4 regions of the Agarivorans sp. genome follow, and region 4 is predicted to be linked to each of the others. Evidence: predicted binding sites of a transcription regulator. Region 4 holds the regulator's gene; each other region holds the start of a gene.
The links. Region 4 encodes sigma-54, which starts transcription at its own class of promoters, with help from an activator protein. Its sites were predicted from a motif close to GTTGGCACGNNNNTNGNNT; they were not measured.
Positions count from the first base shown of each region.

Region 1: ACQY6Q_RS05430 (THxN family PEP-CTERM protein) is a predicted target of sigma-54. The motif match lies at 2,144-2,162, and genes of this name have one in related genera.
Region 2: nifB (nitrogenase cofactor biosynthesis protein NifB) is a predicted target of sigma-54. The motif match lies at 2,675-2,693, and genes of this name have one in related genera.
Region 3: ACQY6Q_RS06515 (HAD-IIB family hydrolase) is a predicted target of sigma-54. The motif match lies at 2,463-2,481, and genes of this name have one in related genera.

Region 1 is NZ_JBNKPP010000092.1:5,594-9,964, reverse strand. It holds gene prsT (XrtA/PEP-CTERM system TPR-repeat protein PrsT) at 1-58, shown strand, start outside; gene ACQY6Q_RS05435 (PEP-CTERM/exosortase system-associated acyltransferase) at 82-1,044, opposite strand; gene ACQY6Q_RS05430 (THxN family PEP-CTERM protein) at 1,186-2,097, opposite strand; gene ACQY6Q_RS05425 (ThiF family adenylyltransferase) at 2,282-3,139, opposite strand; gene ACQY6Q_RS05420 (S1 family peptidase) at 3,262-4,017, shown strand; gene ACQY6Q_RS05415 (single-stranded DNA-binding protein) at 4,175-4,371, opposite strand, start outside.
Region 2 is NZ_JBNKPP010000252.1:6,245-10,615, reverse strand. It holds gene modA (molybdate ABC transporter substrate-binding protein) at 1-401, opposite strand, end outside; gene ACQY6Q_RS14645 (nitrogen fixation protein NifQ) at 446-1,069, opposite strand; gene ACQY6Q_RS14640 (4Fe-4S dicluster domain-containing protein) at 1,078-1,344, opposite strand; gene nifB (nitrogenase cofactor biosynthesis protein NifB) at 1,344-2,639, opposite strand; gene nifA (nif-specific transcriptional activator NifA) at 2,789-4,336, opposite strand; gene nifL (nitrogen fixation negative regulator NifL) at 4,336-4,371, opposite strand, start outside.
Region 3 is NZ_JBNKPP010000105.1:5,185-9,555, forward strand. It holds gene ACQY6Q_RS06500 (transglycosylase SLT domain-containing protein) at 1-102, opposite strand, end outside; gene phoR (phosphate regulon sensor histidine kinase PhoR) at 189-1,505, opposite strand; gene phoB (phosphate regulon transcriptional regulator PhoB) at 1,512-2,204, opposite strand; gene ACQY6Q_RS06515 (HAD-IIB family hydrolase) at 2,520-3,401, shown strand; gene ACQY6Q_RS06520 (glycosyl transferase) at 3,404-4,371, shown strand, end outside.
Region 4 is NZ_JBNKPP010000133.1:22,143-26,513, reverse strand. It holds gene ACQY6Q_RS08145 (HPr family phosphocarrier protein) at 1-155, opposite strand, end outside; gene rapZ (RNase adapter RapZ) at 139-996, opposite strand; gene ptsN (PTS IIA-like nitrogen regulatory protein PtsN) at 1,023-1,466, opposite strand; gene hpf (ribosome hibernation promoting factor) at 1,475-1,762, opposite strand; gene ACQY6Q_RS08125 (RNA polymerase factor sigma-54) at 1,787-3,289, opposite strand; gene lptB (LPS export ABC transporter ATP-binding protein) at 3,344-4,069, opposite strand; gene lptA (lipopolysaccharide transport periplasmic protein LptA) at 4,072-4,371, opposite strand, start outside.

The DNA.
Region 1 (4,371 bases), on a different contig from region 4:
AGAACTTAACCCAGAACAGTTAAATAAAAAAGCAGAGCTAGAAGCCCTGCTTAACTAAGTATCCCAAACCAGTAACCTGCCTCAACTATGACGAGGCAGGTACAAGCCCTGCTCTTCAGACCAAGAGTATTGTTCTCTCAAACTAAGCAAATTAGGCACCTTATGATTGAAGCGAGAGGAATACATTTTCTTAATGTAATCATCGTTGTTATCGCTGTTTCTTGCAGCTAAACAGCCCTTTTCAACTTCTTTGTCAATGCTACTCATTAAAGCTTGAAAACCCACAGGTAAGCTACGGGTCAACATAGAAGCGCTAATGTAATAAGGTGCCCGCACACCATGGTAATCAATCGCCGGACCTAGTTGTTCAAACTTAATGCCTAAGAAGCTCATACTTCGGGCCAAGCGCGGTTCCATCATAACAAAAGCATGATGAGTACCAGCTCTTACCGCTAATGCGGCGATAGAAAGATACAGACCAATAGCTAAAAAAGGAAAGCAGCGAAGCTCTTCCTCAGAGTAAGTTTGTTCATTAATCGCACCCGCTGCAGCACCTTCAAACTGATCTGACTTACGACGGCGAAACTGAGGACGAACCGCTAAACGCGATATTTCACAGATTTCATTTCGAGCAAATTGCGAAGGATGAAATTTGGCGCCATCAATTGCTTTGGAGCAAAATTTTTCAATGGGCAATAACTCTTTACTATTTGAAGGAGAAACAATGCGTACACAACCCGCAAAACGAGAACTGGGTTTATGCTCTATCAGACAAAAACGTGAATACTCATCAAACTCATCCTGCTCCATCCCATTTTCACGGATCGGTTCAAAATTGAGTTCTTCGCAATATACATCATGACGGATCCGAAATGCTTCTTTTACAGTATCAGGCTCATAGGCCACTACGGGGCGTAAATACTCAGAAAAGTGCTGAGCAATTAACTTGGCCTCACGTTTAACCAACAGTGCAATACCTCCCCTTACTACGGCTCCAATATAGGGGTATGAGGCGAGATTTTTGACATATTTATTACGAATCATAATTGGCTCTCAAAGTTTGAAATTAATCAAAACACCAGATTCAAATTATTATTATTAGTTTAGATAGGTTTGATAAAAAAAGCGCAGACTGAGCTGCGCTTTTTTATTTCTATGCTACAGGTTAAGCAGCTATATTCATTACTATGCGCGGCGGCGAATAGACGCTAGACCTAACAAACCTAAACCAAAAATAGCTAATGTACCAGGTTCAGGAACACGCGCTGCAGAGATAGCAAAGCCAGCTTGCAACTCATTGGTTTTATCTTCTTCTGTTAAGAAGCCAATACATGTGAAGTTTGGTCCACAATCAACATCACCCAATACTTCTAGACCTTGAAGACGAGTAGTTAACGTATATTGATACTCATCATATCCAGGAATAGGAATAATAAAGCTATTACTTAAGTAAATGTCACCACCTACTTCCTGATAAGTCACTTCAGGACCTAATACCAAGGTAAATAAGTCAGCACAACCCGCAACGTTGATACCCGCTTCGCCCACTAAGGTGTCACCGTATTTACAAACACCGTTACCCGGAGTGTTATAAGTTTCTTCAAAAATAACACCAAACTGAAGTACCGGAGCAGGAAGCACTGGACCCACTACAGGAGCCGTTGGATTCAAGAACAAGCCATCGAATAGAGTGGCAGCAACTAACGTGTCACCCGTTACACCCCAGTTTTCATGGGTAAGGCCAGTACCAGAAACAAAGTCTAAAGCACCAACACCATCAACAACACTAGTAGTAACCGGACCCGATTGAGCATCATCAATAGCTAATGAACTTTGTTTCAAATCAGGGTTAACTGCGCCGTAAGGTTCGCCCCAGCTCAATGTTTTAGGAAGCTCACCACCAAACAACACATCAAAATCATCTAAGGTTGCCCCAGTGGCGTCGATACCTGTAGGGTCGATGGCATTAGGATCAGAAGTCCATTGATCAAAACCCGCTTCATTAGCGTAGGTCCAGTCGGTAATTAGAAAAGCGTTGGCTGAGATGCTTGCTACACTCAAGCCAGCCGCTAAACAAGTTAATTTAAATTTATTCATGTCACCCATCCATTTGGTCATCACTAGTCGAGATACAAGCCTAACAAAGCAATTGTAATGCCAACTTTAAAAATACTTATATATCAAATAGATAAAAAATAACAAATGGAAGCTTGTAATTGAAATGTAAAATAAATCGACACTACATTCAGCTGTGAGGGTCTGGCGCCCTCCTTTACCAAGATCACTTTAAAACAATCTTCTTCGCTATATTGAACATTAAACGCTGTAACGGATTTCGATTGCCCATAGGACGCCAAGTTTTCTTAAACCGATTGCGGTAAGCATCAAAGTGAATGCCATGCGGAGCGGTAATTAATTCCCCTCGATTCAACAATATTTTCAGCACATAAGTCCCCGCCACTCCACTGCAAAGCTTAACGGCCATCGGCATCGACGGTCCTTTCTTGGCATGAAAGTCTGCTTTGCTAGGATCGACTAAATAAGGCCGCTGTAACATGGCGGGCGATAGTCCAATTAGAAACTTAATGTACTGTTCATTCTCACTTTTGGCATCTTCAAAACGAAAATACTCTTCATAACTCATCCCCCCCGGCATAAAACAAAGAAAAGCACAGCCCATACCTAAAGGAGCAGCGGTCACTAAAGGAATATTTTTTTCTAAACACTTTTGAAATACTAATTTACGAGCTTCCAAAGCAAAGAAATCTAAGCTGTCTACGTAAACATCCACACCGTCTAAAAACTCATCGACATTATGCTCAAAAATGCCTTCAGGAAATGTTTTAACATCCGCTTGGGGATTAATATCTAAACAGACTTTTTCCATCACCTTGACCTTTGCCTGGCCAACGGTAGACATAAAAGCGCCAGCTTGGCGATTAAAATTATGCACTTCATAGTCATCAAAGTCCGAGATATGAAATTTGCCGATTCCAAGACGGGCTAAAGTGACAATATGTTCACTACCCACTCCTCCAGCACCAGCCATAGCCACTCGCTTGCCTTTAAGCTGTTGTTGTTCGGCATCTGTTACCCACCCAATATTTCTAGAAAAGGCATCTTGGTAATTAAAACTCATTGCTTAACATCCCTATCGTATTTGTCCGAGCTCTATGGTGAATTAAACTGCTCAAGCTAAACTAATTTGCCTTAGCTAGGGCGAAAAATTAAGATAAAAAACCGGCCCAAGGATAGCTTTCTATGAAAATCACCTTCGTTCTCTTCATTACATTAGTTACATCATTGTTTAGTGTAGAAGCTTCCAGCGCACTTGCTGATACAATTGAAAAGGTGAAACCCTCGATAGTGGGTATTGGCACCTATAATCGTTTGAATTCCCCTCGCGCCAATTTACGCGGCACCGGCTTTGTTATTTCAGAACATTTGGTGGCGACCAACGCTCATGTTTTACCAGAAAGCCTCAACCAGCAACAAAAAGAAAGGTTAGTTATATTTGTTGGACAGGGGCGTGCCCCTGAAATCCGCTTTGCTAGTGTAGTCGCTAACGATCAACAGCATGATTTAGCCATATTGAGAGTAGAAGGCCAAGCCATGCAACCTTTAACCCTATCCCAACAAAAGGTAAGGGAAGGAGAGCTATATGCTTTCACCGGCTTTCCCATTGGTGCCGTGCTTGGTCTCTATCCAGTTACTCACCGCGGTATCATTTCCAGCATTACACCCGTGGTGATCCCCGCGCGCAATGCCAATGAATTAAGCCTAGCCCAGCTAAAAAGACTGAAGTCACCCTATAATATTTACCAGTTGGATGCGACGGCTTATCCTGGAAACAGTGGCAGCCCGGTCTATCATCCGCAAAGCGGCGAAGTCATTGCGCTAATCAATAAAGTCTTTGTAAAAACCACCAAAGAAGCGGTGCTCTCTGATCCCAGCGCGATCAGTTATGCCATTCCAATTATTCATCTACGAGAATTACTGGCGACGTTAAAAAAGTAATCTACTTTTCATATACTTTACCAAGTAACAATCCTTCTAATCACATCTCTCAGCCAAGTTGTTATGAAACAGGCTTTTTATTCCCCAGCGTAAAAAACAAAAAACCCGCTGAATCAGCGGGTTAATGTATTTTCAACATTTCTTATTTTGTCTTAGTTCAAAACGGAATATCGTCGTCAAAATCCATTGGTGGTTCATTATACTGAGGAACCGGCTGCTGTTGAGGTGCTTGCTGTGGAGCAGGCTTCGCCGCAGGTTGAAAACCGCCTTGCTGTTGTGGTGCTGATTGCTGCTGCGGAGCTTGTTGTTGGAAGCCGCCTTGCTGAGCTTGTGGAGCCTGTTGTTGACCCCAAT
Region 2 (4,371 bases), on a different contig from region 4:
GCTAAGTGCTTAAAGGTATTAGTGCTCAATACCTTGCCTTGCTGATCAACAAGGCTGGCATTAGGCGACCACAATACTAACTGGCCTTGGGCATAGCTGCGCTGCGAGGCGGCCACCGCTAAACCTTGATTAACTAATAGGCTTGGGCGAGCTTGATCTGCGGCAAAAAACACCTCAAAGGGTGCGCCGTTAATGATTTGCGCAAACAGCTTGCCCGTTGAACCCACCGAGATCTGTACTTGATGTTGGGTATCTTGCTCAAACTGCTGGGCAATTTGTTGCAAGGGTTTATAAAAGTTGGCCGCCACCGCTACTTGAACGGTATCGGCGGCACAGGAAAAACTGAAAACACTCAGGGCGCTTAAGCCAAACAACAGCGCTTTAAAATTACATTTAATCATTACTACTACCTCGGTAAATACTTACTCAATAACGATCGTTAGCTTTAAACGAAACACTCACTGTAACTAGAACATTCTGCGCAGCTAGGCGCACGGCACACGTAATCGCCTCCTTGTTGGCATAAGTAGCGATAGAAAAACCGCTTCCAGCGCATGTTGTTGGTATTCATGGCATGCAAGTCAGGAAAGTTATACTTGAGTAAGTCGCCTAATTCGGCTCGTTCACTTAGGCCTAAGCTGCGCCATAGGTGGGCCTGCGATAAACAAGCGGTAGCAACAACAATCGCCATTTGCAGCGCATAAGGCGCTTTAGGGTTGGCGTATTCTATCAGTACATTAATCAGCTCATTACGTTCTTGAGCGCGTAAACTAAACACCTCGGCAAGTACTTCCGAACGCTTTCGCAGATTAGCTTTGAACGGTTGCCGCCATAACAGTTCTTGATTCTCTACTTCTCGGCTACTAACGGCCCGTTTTAGCTCCAAATAACTGGCGTTATCCAAACCTAAACCATGAGGTAAGGCGGCATTCCCACCCAGTTGAGCCAAAATAATACTTTTAAACCAAGCTCGGTTTCGCAGAGACATGGGGTAAGTCACCTTGCTTAAGGCTTGCTCCCAAGCGAGCCCAATATAACTATCGTCGGCTTCTAGCAACTGATGTTCCATAGTTCCTCCTAGCTTGAAAAGGCAATCACATTTGGATCTTGTGGCAAGCCCGTCAAAGAGCCCGGCGGGTTAAGGGCTTGGCCTTGCGCGTCAACAATGGCGGTTTCTACCGGACAAATTTGCGCACACTGAGGCCCCTTACCTAGGGTTTTACACTCGTTACAGCGGTGTTCAATGATGCTGAACTTAGCGTCGGCACTCGATACCGCGCCCTGAGGGCACACCTCTTTACAGGCGTAACAGGAAATACAGGCTTTAGTAATTGATAAGGCCATTATCCACACTCCCCTACACTACAAGCTGATGCTTTGCTGCGTTGTGCTTGCAACTGCTGTTGAATAGCGCTTAGGGCTTGCTCTATGTCGCGTAGCGCGTATTGGGTGGTCACTTCTACGCCCAGTTCGGCTAGCTCTTGTTTGGGGGCTAAACCGATTCGGCTACATAGGATTTGGTCGAAGTGATTAAGCGCAGACAAATCCTTTTGTTGGCTCTCAGGCTCGCATTCGTCACTACCCGAGCAGTACTGCTGCCAACTAAAATCGGCTTGTTTGTCGATGCAATCGGCACTTACTAAATAAGTGCTAAATTCACTGGCGTGACCAAAGTGCTGGTCAATCAGCAGCTTGCTCTTACTGGCAATGGCAATACGTAAGGGTTTGTTACTCGCCGGGGCATTTTCCAAGGCGGCGATGTCGATGTCTTGGCCTAGTTTACCCACCGCGTCGGCGCGACATTGTTGGCAATGGGTCATTTGGCTCATGCTTTGCCCTGCCAGCGCTCTGGCTTGGTCTAATTCTTCTTTGGTGGGGCCGCGCTGTCCCATTAAACCAAAATAGGTACCATGGGCGGGGTCAGAAATTAGCGGCATAACATTGTGAATGAATGCCCCGTAACGACCTAATTCTTCGGCAAGCGCTTCGATATGGTGATCATTGATCCCTGGGATCAATACCGTGTTTACCTTTACTAACATACCCGCTTTAATGGCCGCCTCTAAGCCCATTAACTGGCGATCAATCAGGGTTTGTGCTGCCAGTCTACCGCGTAGCCGTTGCTGATTAAAATACACCCACGGGTAAATCTTCTGGCCAATGTTGGCGTCGATACAGTTGATGGTGATGGTAAGGTGTTTTACCCCTGCCTTAATTAAATCATTTAGTTGGTCGGGTAAGGCCAAACCATTGGTAGAAATACATAAGTGAACGTCACTATCCACTTTGGCAATCGCTTTTAAGCTAGCCAAGGTTGCCTTAGGATTAGCTAAGGGGTCGCCCGGCCCAGCAATACCCACCACTTGGGTTTCGGGTACGTGTTGTTTGACCTTTTGAAAACGTCTGGCGGCCATAGCTGGCGACAACAACTTAGACACCACCCCGGGGCGGGTTTCGTTGCTGCAATCGAATTTGCGGTTGCAATAGTTACACTGGATATTACATGCCGGCGCTACCGGCAAGTGCATTCTGGCATAACGATGCCCTTCTTTAGAAAAGCAAGGATGCTTCTCAACCAAGGCTGCTTGCTCTTTAGTTTTTGTATCTTTGGACTGCTCGCCGAGTGCATGAATAGTCATATAAAGCTTCCCTGTTAACCTTTTTTATGACTAAATTGCAATCCGCGTACCACCAGCAACATTCATATAAAACAATAACTTAGTGATATTTTATTTGTGAGAGAAGGAAATTGGCTGTCGGGTTTGTCGCAAATCCGACAGCCGAAGGTTTACATTTGGCGGACGTTGATGTTCATGGTTTGAATGCGATAAGCGATTTGACGCGGCGTCATATTGAGTAGCCTTGCCGCTTTCGCTTGTACCCAACCGGCTTGCTCTAGCGCTGCAATCACCCGTTCGCGTTCATCCATGTCCGAATTTTCAACCACCGGTTTCTCGACGGGAACCCGTGGGGTAAATTTAGGCCCATCGAGCCCGTCCAATACAATCAGGTCTTGGTCGATTATGCCACTTTCGCTCATTACCGACGCCCGCTCCAGCATGTTTTCGAGCTGACGCACGTTACCCGGCCAGTCATAGCCCATCATCATGCGAATAGCACTGTCGGTTAAGGACAATTCACGGCGTTGTTGCTTAGACAGTTTCTCTAATAAAAACTCGGCTAAGTCGGGTAAATCTTCAATACGTTCGCGTAACGGGGGCGGAAACATCGGCATAACATTCAGTCGGTAGTACAAGTCTTCACGAAAGCGCTCTTGTTTCACTTCCTCTTCTAGGTTGCGGTTGGTGGCGGCCAAAATCCGCACATCCACATGCAGGGTTTGAGTACTGCCCACTCGTTCAAACTCTCCTTCTTGCAGTACCCTAAGTAACTTAGCTTGGAAGGCAGCGGAAATTTCACCAATCTCATCGAGAAATAAGGTGCCGCCGTCGGCCATTTCAAAACGCCCTTTGCGCTGTTTAACTGCGCCAGTAAAGGCCCCTTTTTCGTGGCCAAATAATTCCGACTCCAACAAGTTGTCGGGCAAGGCGGCGCAGTTTAGCTTAATAAACGGCCCAGTGGCGCGCGGCGAATTATAGTGAATGGCGTTGGCAATTAGCTCTTTACCGGTGCCCGACTCACCCCGAATTAATACCGTACTATCCCACTTAGACACTAAGCGGATTTGTTCAAATACTCTACGCATTACCCGTGAGTGACCCACGATGTTGTCCATTGAGTAATTGCTTCTCACCTTGCGACGTAGCCGATCTCGCTCGGCTTGAAGCTGGTCGGTTTGCACCGCCACATCTTTAGCCAGCAATACACTCTTGGCAATTAGGTTAGCGGTCATTTCCAAGAAACGAGTAAACAGCGGCAGCTTACTGGGATCATCCAATAAAGGCTGCGCCGCCAATACCCCTAATACTTCGGCATTTTTCTTAATTGGCACCGCAATAAAGGGCAAATCCAAGGCGTAAAGGTCTAACTTATCAGCAAAGCGTAGGTCATTAGACACTTTGCTTAACACAATCGGCTGTTTCTGGCTTAATACTGTACCTACTATCCCTTCACCCGCTCGATAACGAACATTCTTAGGCATGTTGCTGCCATCCAATTTAGGCGAATGAACGGTATCGATGGTAAGCATTTGCTCGTTTTCTTCCATTAAGGCCAACATGGCATGCTGCAACATCGCCTTGTCGTGTAATACCTGCAATACCTTACTAACACTTTGCTTATAATCTAAGCTGTTGGTTAATACGCTGCTTACTTCATATAGCGCAGCTAAATGACTTTCGGCTATATGTGTTTCACGCTTTGTTGAATATTCCATTACTCACCTCGCTTATTCCGACGCAGCGGGAGAAC
Region 3 (4,371 bases), on a different contig from region 4:
AGACTGACTTGAGGTTTCGCTCGCGGCGTAAACAGGCAATCCGGCGCCCACTATTAACCAGCTAAGCAGCACCAATACTCGACCAACAATCAATCTATTCAATAGCAACAACCCTTTTAAAATCAGTCCTATAGCTAGTATAAGCAGGATTTAACAAAAAGTAATTGCTTAAAAATAGCGCCCTCTCACTAAGAAGCCTCTTGGCTTGCCGTCTTTACCAGCAACTTCTTGGGAATAATGAAACTAAAAGTACTGCCCTTACCCACCTTACTCTTTATCTGAAGTTGGCTGTCATGATGCTGCAAAGCATGTTTCACTATAGATAGGCCCAAACCTGCGCCACCAGTGTCTCTTGAGCGCGCCTTATCGACTCGATAAAAACGCTCGGTTAGACGCTGTAAGTGCTTACGGGCAATCCCCGGTCCGGAATCTTTAACCGCAAATACCACTCCTGTAGGGATCGACGATAAGGTAACTTCAATCTCTCCGGGTTCACTACAATACTTAATAGCATTGCCCAGCAAATTACCACAGGCACTACGTAGCTGTTCTTGTTCACCCTTTATGCTGATATTTTCTTCAATCTTAAATTTAAAACTGAGCTGCTTGTCCTTGGCTAAACCTTCCACCTCTGCCTTTAGCTTGTGCACAATCGCAGAAAAATCTATCGGCTCAGAGCCATCTTCAAGTGACGCTGATTCGATTTTAGCCAAGGTAAGCAGCTGATTAACCAGGTTTTCCATGCGACTGCTTTGATCAAGCATGGTACTGCGTGCCTTGCCCCAAATCAGCGGGTCAATTTCGTCTTGGTCCAGCATTTCTAAATAGCCGCGCATTACCGTGAGTGGCGTTCGTAATTCATGGCTAACATTAGACACAAAGCGCTTACGCATTTTCTCTAATTTACGCAGTTGGCTAACATCTCGCACCACCAATAACAGCTGTTTTTGACTATATGGCATTGCACGAAACTCAAGCCATATGTCTTTTTCTACCGGGCTAATAATTTCTAAGGGTTGGTTAAAACGGCCTTTACTTAAGTAATGCACGAAGGCAGGGGTGCGGATCAAATTAGTTAAATGCTGTCCGGCGTCTGCTGGCCACTTTAAACCTAACAAGCTTTGCGCCAGCTGATTACACCATAAGATGGCACCATCTTGATTAATCACCACTATTGCATCAGGTAAAGCTTCGGCCCCCAAACGGAAGTATTTCATTAATTGCGCCAGTTCACGCTCTCGGCTCAAACGGCGTTTTAGCATATTATATATGCCGTGAAATACAGGCTCCCAACTACCGGCCCCATGCGGAGGTGACAACTTCCGTTGGTTATATAACCAATCTAACAGTTTATGTTGTTGGCTATACATCCAAGCAATATGAATTACAGCGGCCAACAAGCAGGCTTCTAAAGCGTAGCCGCTCAGCGCGCCCAAAACGAATAAAGGCGAGTACGCCAACGCGACTCGCCAAATTACCCGTTGCCATGAAAAAGGCACAAACATTGGTAACTATTTCATCCTAGTTGAAAAACGGTATCCTGAACCGCGAACAGTTTGTATTAGGCGGTCATAACCTTGAAGGCCGATGGCCTTACGCAAACGCCGTATATGAACATCTACAGTGCGGTCTTCGACGTACACATTAGTTCCCCAAACATTATTAAGCAACTGTTCACGACTATAAACGCGCTCAGGATGAGTCATGAAAAAATGCAGCAGTTTAAATTCGGTGGGGCCCATATCTAAGGGTTCATTTTCAACGCTAACCCTATGTGACACCGGGTCAAGGCGCAAACCCTGAACTTCGATGGTTTCTTCCAAGGAGGTGGGAGAAATACGACGAATCACCGCCTTAACTCTCGCCATTAATTCTTTTGGTGAAAACGGCTTGGTTAAATAATCATCCGCTCCCGCTTCCAAACCTTGTACCTTGTCTTCTTCTTCACCTTTGGCTGTCAACATAATCACCGGAATTTGTCGCGTCAGCTCATGACGGCGCATGTGCTTAATAATCGAAATTCCACTGCCACCCGGCAACATCCAGTCTAATAAGGCTAAATCGGGGTAAGGTTCGGTGAGCTTAGCAATTGCTTGCTCGTAATCAGCCGCTTCAATTGGCTCGTATCCATGCTGTTCTAGAACAAAGCATAACATCTCGCGGATCGGTGCTTCATCTTCTACAACAAGTATCTTCCTAGGCATTACTTTCATCTCAATCTAAGAAACTATGGCAATTATGCGACGTATTAATGACAGATTTATGACAAGCACAGTGTAAATCAAAGGATTAGACAAATACAACGCGAACCAAACCGGTGCAAAGTAAGGCAGAAGTCTTCAGCTTGCACCATAATTGTTCAATACCTTTTTCCCCACTTAGCTAACTACTGAGTTTTTTATAAGGTCTAAGCCCATGATAACAATAAGTTTTAATGTTTTTTTAATAAGCTAAGGCTTGGTTATGGCACTGCTCGTGCTTTGTCTTAGCCAAACATATTTCGTTATTTTAGGGGCAGCATGCAGTATTTCGCTCAGCAACTATCAACTACCAGAGGTTACCAAGGCGCCAGCAAGCTTTTGGTATTTACAGACTTAGACGGCACCTTATTAGACCATGATAGCTATAGCTATGAAGCAGCCTTGCCTAGCCTGAACCAACTCAAGCAGCTTAATGTTCCAATCATTTTTAATACCAGTAAAACCTTTATGGAGGTTTTGCAGCTGCAGAAAAAAATGGGTTTGCAACAACCCTTTGCCATAGAAAATGGCTCCGCCTTATGTATTCCGGCTGAAGGCGAGCTGCAAGCCGATGAGTTAAGCCCACTTAATGTGGGTAAACAGCACTGGAAATTTAAAACCTTTGGCCCAAGTTATCCCGATATTTGCCAGTACCTAAGTGTACTGCGCCAACAATATCACTTCCGCTTTCAAGGTTTTAATGACATGAATGTGAGCGAAGTGCAATTAAACACAGGCTTACCCAAATATGATGCCCAGCTTGCTAAACAACGCATGGCCTCAGAGCCCTTGTTATGGAATGACAGTGAAGACCAGCTAAAAATATTTATCAGCAAGTTAGAAGCGCATAACCTCGCCGTAGTCAAAGGCGGGCGTTTTTATCATGTCAAAGCTAAGTTCGACAAAGCCGATGCCATGCAATGGCTAAAACAGCTTTATCAACATCAATATCAGCATGAATTTACCACCATCGCATTAGGTGATAGTGAAAACGATAGAAGCATGCTTGAAAGCGCCGATATTCCAGTTGTCATTCCCCGCAAACACGATCCAGCACTGATGATCGACCACCCCAATTCAAGCCTAGCCTCTCACCCAGGACCGTATGGCTGGCATCAATCCATGCAACAAATTTTACATTCCTTACTAAACGGAGCATAACCATGGCTGATTTTTATCAAAACGGTATTGTGACTACCTTACATAACTTAACCGATCGACCGCTCGAAGAGTTAGAACAGGAGCTAATAGCGTTCTCTAAAGTCCGGCCAATGAGCTTAGTACTGCCGTCTTTATTTTCAGAACTCGAACGGCCAGCACTAGCTACCATTGTTGCCGAGTTAGCAAAAGTCCCCTACCTTAGTGAGATTATCGTTGGTTTAGACTGCGCCACTGAAGAGCAGTTTGCCTTTGCTAAAGATTACTTTGCCGAACTCCCCCAACATGTCCGCATTCTATGGAACGACGGCCCGCGCCTACGTGCTTTAGATGCCCAGCTAGCCGAACACAACTTAGCCCCAAAAGAGCCTGGTAAAGGCAGAAATGTTTGGTATTGCTTTGGCTACGCGTTAGCGTCGGGTAAGAGTAAGGCGGTCGGCCTGCATGATTGCGACATTATTACCTATGACCGCAGCATGTTAGCTAGATTAATGTATCCGGTAGCTAACCCGTTATTTAACTATGAGTTTTGTAAAGGTTTTTACGCCCGCCATGCTGATGGAAAGCTGAACGGCCGAGTGGCTCGGCTATTGGTTACGCCGCTACTAAAAGCCCTGAAAAAAATTGAAGGCTACGATGACTACCTCGAGTATTTAGACAGCTTCCGCTACTCGCTAGCTGGCGAATTTTCCATGCAGCTAGATGTAATTAATGATCTACGTATTCCCTCTGACTGGGGTTTAGAAATTGGCGTACTATCAGAAATTTACCGTAATCATTCCACCAACCGCATCTGTCAGGTCGACATTGCCGATGTCTATGACCATAAACACCAAGACCTCAGCCCGGATAACCTGGATGCAGGTTTAGCCAAAATGGCCACCGACATCAGTAAGGCCGTGATCCGCAAACTGGCGACTCAAGGCCATACCTTTAGCCCCGGCAAACTACGCTCATTAAAAGCCACCTATTT
Region 4 (4,371 bases):
AGTCCTAATACACTGGCGGCGGAGGCGATTTTATCTCCATCCATGATACTTAATTCAGCATTAAATTGCTGGGCCAACTCTACTAATTTAGTGGCGGGGCGAGCATGTAACCCCAATTTGTTTTTTACGATAACCTGTCTAGTGAGCTTCAAGATGATGTTCCAAAGTGCGATGACGACGTTGTACTTTTCGTTTTGAGCTAAAGTGCTCGGCCAGCTTTTCCGCCACATAAACACTGCGATGTTGTCCACCGGTGCAGCCTATGGCAATGGTTAGGTAGGCACGGTTGTTGGCCTCCAAATGGGGTAGCCAGCTATCAAGTAATTGACTAATTTGATCAATATACTCAGTGACTAAGGGCTGAGCAGCGAGGTAATCTTGAACCGCTTGGTCTAAACCGGTCAGTGGGCGAAGTTGTTCTTGCCAATGCGGGTTAGGCAAAAAACGTGCGTCAAACATATAGTCTGCATCGCTGGGCACACCATTTTTGAAGCCAAAGGATTCAAATACCATAATCAGCTGTTGTTGTTTATCACCGGTGACTCGCGAGCGGATCAGGCTGCTGAGTTCATGAACCGATAACCTCGAAGTATCGATCCGTAAATCGGCGTTACTTGAGATGGGCTCTAATAGGGCGGTTTCCGATTCAATCGCCTCGGCCAGTGAAACACCGTTTTGACTTAGTGGGTGGACTCGCCGCGTCTCGCTATAACGACGAATTAGAGCCTCGTCTTTGGCATCTAAGAAGATGCTGAGCAAGTTGACTTCGGGGCCGGCATTGCGGATCACCCGCGCGATCGGTGAGGGCTCATCTGGAAGGTTACGAATATCGATGCTAATGGCAACCTTCGGATACTTTTGTTTTAAGTTGTCGATAAGCGACTGCCACAACAGTACCGGAAGGTTGTCGACACAATAATACCCGAGATCTTCTAACACTCGTAAGGCAACCGTTTTGCCTGAACCGGAGCGTCCACTAACGATGATTAGTTCCATGATGGCCCCTAATTAAGCTTAGAGTATTAGGCTACCATGATGTTGTATAGCTCGTCATCACTTTGTGCGCAGCGAAGTTGTTTACATACTTGTTTATCATTAAGTTTTTCAGCAACTTGAGATAGGGTGTTTAAGTGTTGCTGACATTGGTCTTCGGGGACTAATAAGGCAAAAACCAAATCGACGGGTTGATTGTCGATGGAGTCAAACGTTATCGCAGGATCACAGCGTAAGAAAACCGCAGTGGCTTGATGTTCACTAGCAATTCGCCCATGGGGAATCGCAATACCTTGGCCAATGCCGGTGCTGCCCATTTTTTCTCTATTTAATAAACTCTCAAAAATACTTTGAGCAGAGATATCCAATTGGCTAGCTGCCAGCTCGCTAATGATTTCTAGGGCGCGTTTTTTTGAAGAGCATTGAACTGCACGTTGCGTGCAGTTCAAACTTAGTACTTTATTTAGTTGCATTAGAGTGACTAGTGTTTAGTGAGTTTTTCTTTGTGTTTGATAACTTGACGATCGAGTTTATCGATCAGGCTATCGATGGCTGCGTACATGTCGGTGTGTTCTGAAGTGGCAAATACCTCACCACCATTTAAATGTAGGGTCGCTTCGGCGATTTGATTTAGTTTCTCCACATTTAAGATGACATGAACATTATTTATTTGTTCGAATCGTCGGGTTAGTTTGGCAAATTTTGTGTGGACATATTCTTTTAATGACTCAGTAATTTCTACGTGGTGTCCGGTAAGATTAATTTGCATAGATATCGTCCCCTGTTATAGGCCTTAGATAAGGCTTTTACGTTGGTTAGAAGGTGGAATAGCCAAAGACTCACGGTATTTAGCAATGGTGCGTCTTGCCACCTTGATCCCCTGATCTGCCAAAATATCAGCAATTTTACTATCGCTGAGTGGTTTATTGCTGTTTTCGGCAGCTACCAGTTTTTTAATTAAGGCTCTAATTGCTGTAGAAGAGCATTCCCCGCCCCCTTCGGTGGTGACATGGCTGGAAAAGAAGTATTTCAATTCAAAAATGCCACGAGGAGTATGCATAAATTTCTGGGTGGTAACCCGAGAAATAGTCGACTCATGCATTTCTACAGCTTCTGCTACATCGTTCAATACCATTGGTTTCATCGCTTCTTCTCCATACTCAAAGAAGGCTTGCTGATGGTGAACAATGCAGTTCGATACTTTTAACAGTGTTTCGTTACGGCTTTCAATGCTTTTGATAAACCACTTAGCTTCTTGTAAATGACTACGAATAAACTGGGTATCGTTGGCATTGGTAGAGGTTTTACTGAGTGAAGCATAGTGAGAATTTACCCTTAATTTGGGCATGGCGTCAGGGTTTAGTTCTACCACCCATCGACCTTGACGTTTTATGACCGAGACATCGGGAATAACGTATTGCGCCTGATTGGGTTCTACAGCGTTGCCAGGACGGGGCTCTAAGGTATGAATGAGTCGCATAACTTCACGCAACTGCTCTTCTTTCAATTTGGTTTTACGTGACAATAAGCGGAAGTCGCGATTGGCTAAGACATCGATATGGTTAGTGACAATGTCTTTAGCTTCTTTTAGCCAAGGAGTATCTTCGGCAAAGCGGCCTAATTGAATCATTAAGCATTCTTGTAAAGAGCGCGCGCCAATACCTACCGGATCGAAGTGTTGAATACGCTTTAATACAGCTTCAACTTCATCCAGCTCAACATCTAAATCGTTATTTTCACTGTCGCGTAAACCTTCTAAGAGCTGTTCGCAATTTTGAGTTAGGTAACCTGATTCATCAATCGCATCGATAATTGCCAACGCAATAGCTTGGTCAACTTCACTAAATGGTGTCAGTTGCATCTGCCATACTAAGTGGTCTTGTAAAGATTCAACGGTTTCACCTTGAAACAACATATCGCTGTCGTCGCTAACACCGCTGCTGCCTGAGCTTGAAGGTCCTGAACTGGCGCTGTAGATATCATCCCAAGTGGAATCCACCGGTAAGTCATCAGAAACAGTGTCTTGGTTAATGGCATCGCCGGCTTCTAATTGACTATTATCAACTTCGTTGTTTATACTGCTATCGTTAATTTTGTCATTAAGAGATTGAGCCTCATTAGCATCGTTGTCACTGGCGTGTGACTCATCCGCTTCGAGCAGAGGGTTACTTTCCAGTGCCTCCTGAATTTCTTGCTGCAAATCCAGTGTTGAAAGCTGGAGTAAGCGAATCGCCTGTTGTAACTGAGGGGTCATGGTCAATTGTTGACCAAGACGCAACTGCAAAGATGCTTTCATTAACTACCGCTGTTCCTTCTTCTTATTGTATTGTGTTTTTTACTTGCACTTTAACTATAGCTTGAATTGTTCACCGAGATAAACTCGTTTCACGTGTTCATTTTCAAGTATTTCTTCAGGTTTCCCCGAGGCTATCAATTCGCCTTGGCTAACGATATAGGCATGTTCACAAACATCGAGAGTTTCTCTCACATTGTGATCGGTGATCAATACGCCAAGACCACGATCACGCAGGTGTTCAATAATCTTTTTTATATCGATAACAGAAATAGGATCTACACCAGCAAAGGGTTCGTCAAGCAAAATAAACTTTGGCGCGGCGGCTAAAGCACGAGCAATTTCAACCCGGCGGCGTTCCCCACCAGACAAACTCATGCCTAGGTTTTTTCTAATGTGACTAATGTGGAACTCTTCTAAGAGGTCGTCTAAAGCCACTTGTTGTTGCTGTTTGTCGAGATCTTTACGGGTTTCTAACACCGCAAGAATATTTTTTTCAACAGATAGACGTCTAAATATAGACGCTTCTTGGGGTAGGTAGCCAATACCCTTGCGGGCACGGCTATGCATAGCCGTGCTAGATAGGTCATCGTCATCGATTAGAATTCGACCATGATCGCGAGGCACTAAGCCTACTACCATGTAAAAGGTGGTGGTTTTCCCCGCTCCATTGGGGCCGAGTAAGCCCACGATCTTACCGGTTTCTACATTCAGACTAACGTCTTTTACTACCTTGCGACCTTTGTAACTTTTGGCTAGGTTTTCAGCAATCAATGTACTCATCGTTACTGTTGTTCCTGTGGCGCAATATCGTTGAGTTGTTGCGGTAAGAAAATGGTGGTGACACGACTGTTTCCATCTCCTTGGGCTACCATTTCTTGTTTATCAATGCTGTATTTGATCATACTGCCTTTGACCAAGCTCTCTTCTTGTTTGAGTTGAGCATTGCTGCTGAGCGTTAAGGTTTGTGTTTTAAGATCGTAGCGAACCTCGTTGGCTTCGGCCTCAATTGGCTTGCCACTATCGAGCATTTGATAAAAGGTAGCGGGTTGCCCTTTGGCGATCATCACTTCGCTGCCTTTTTC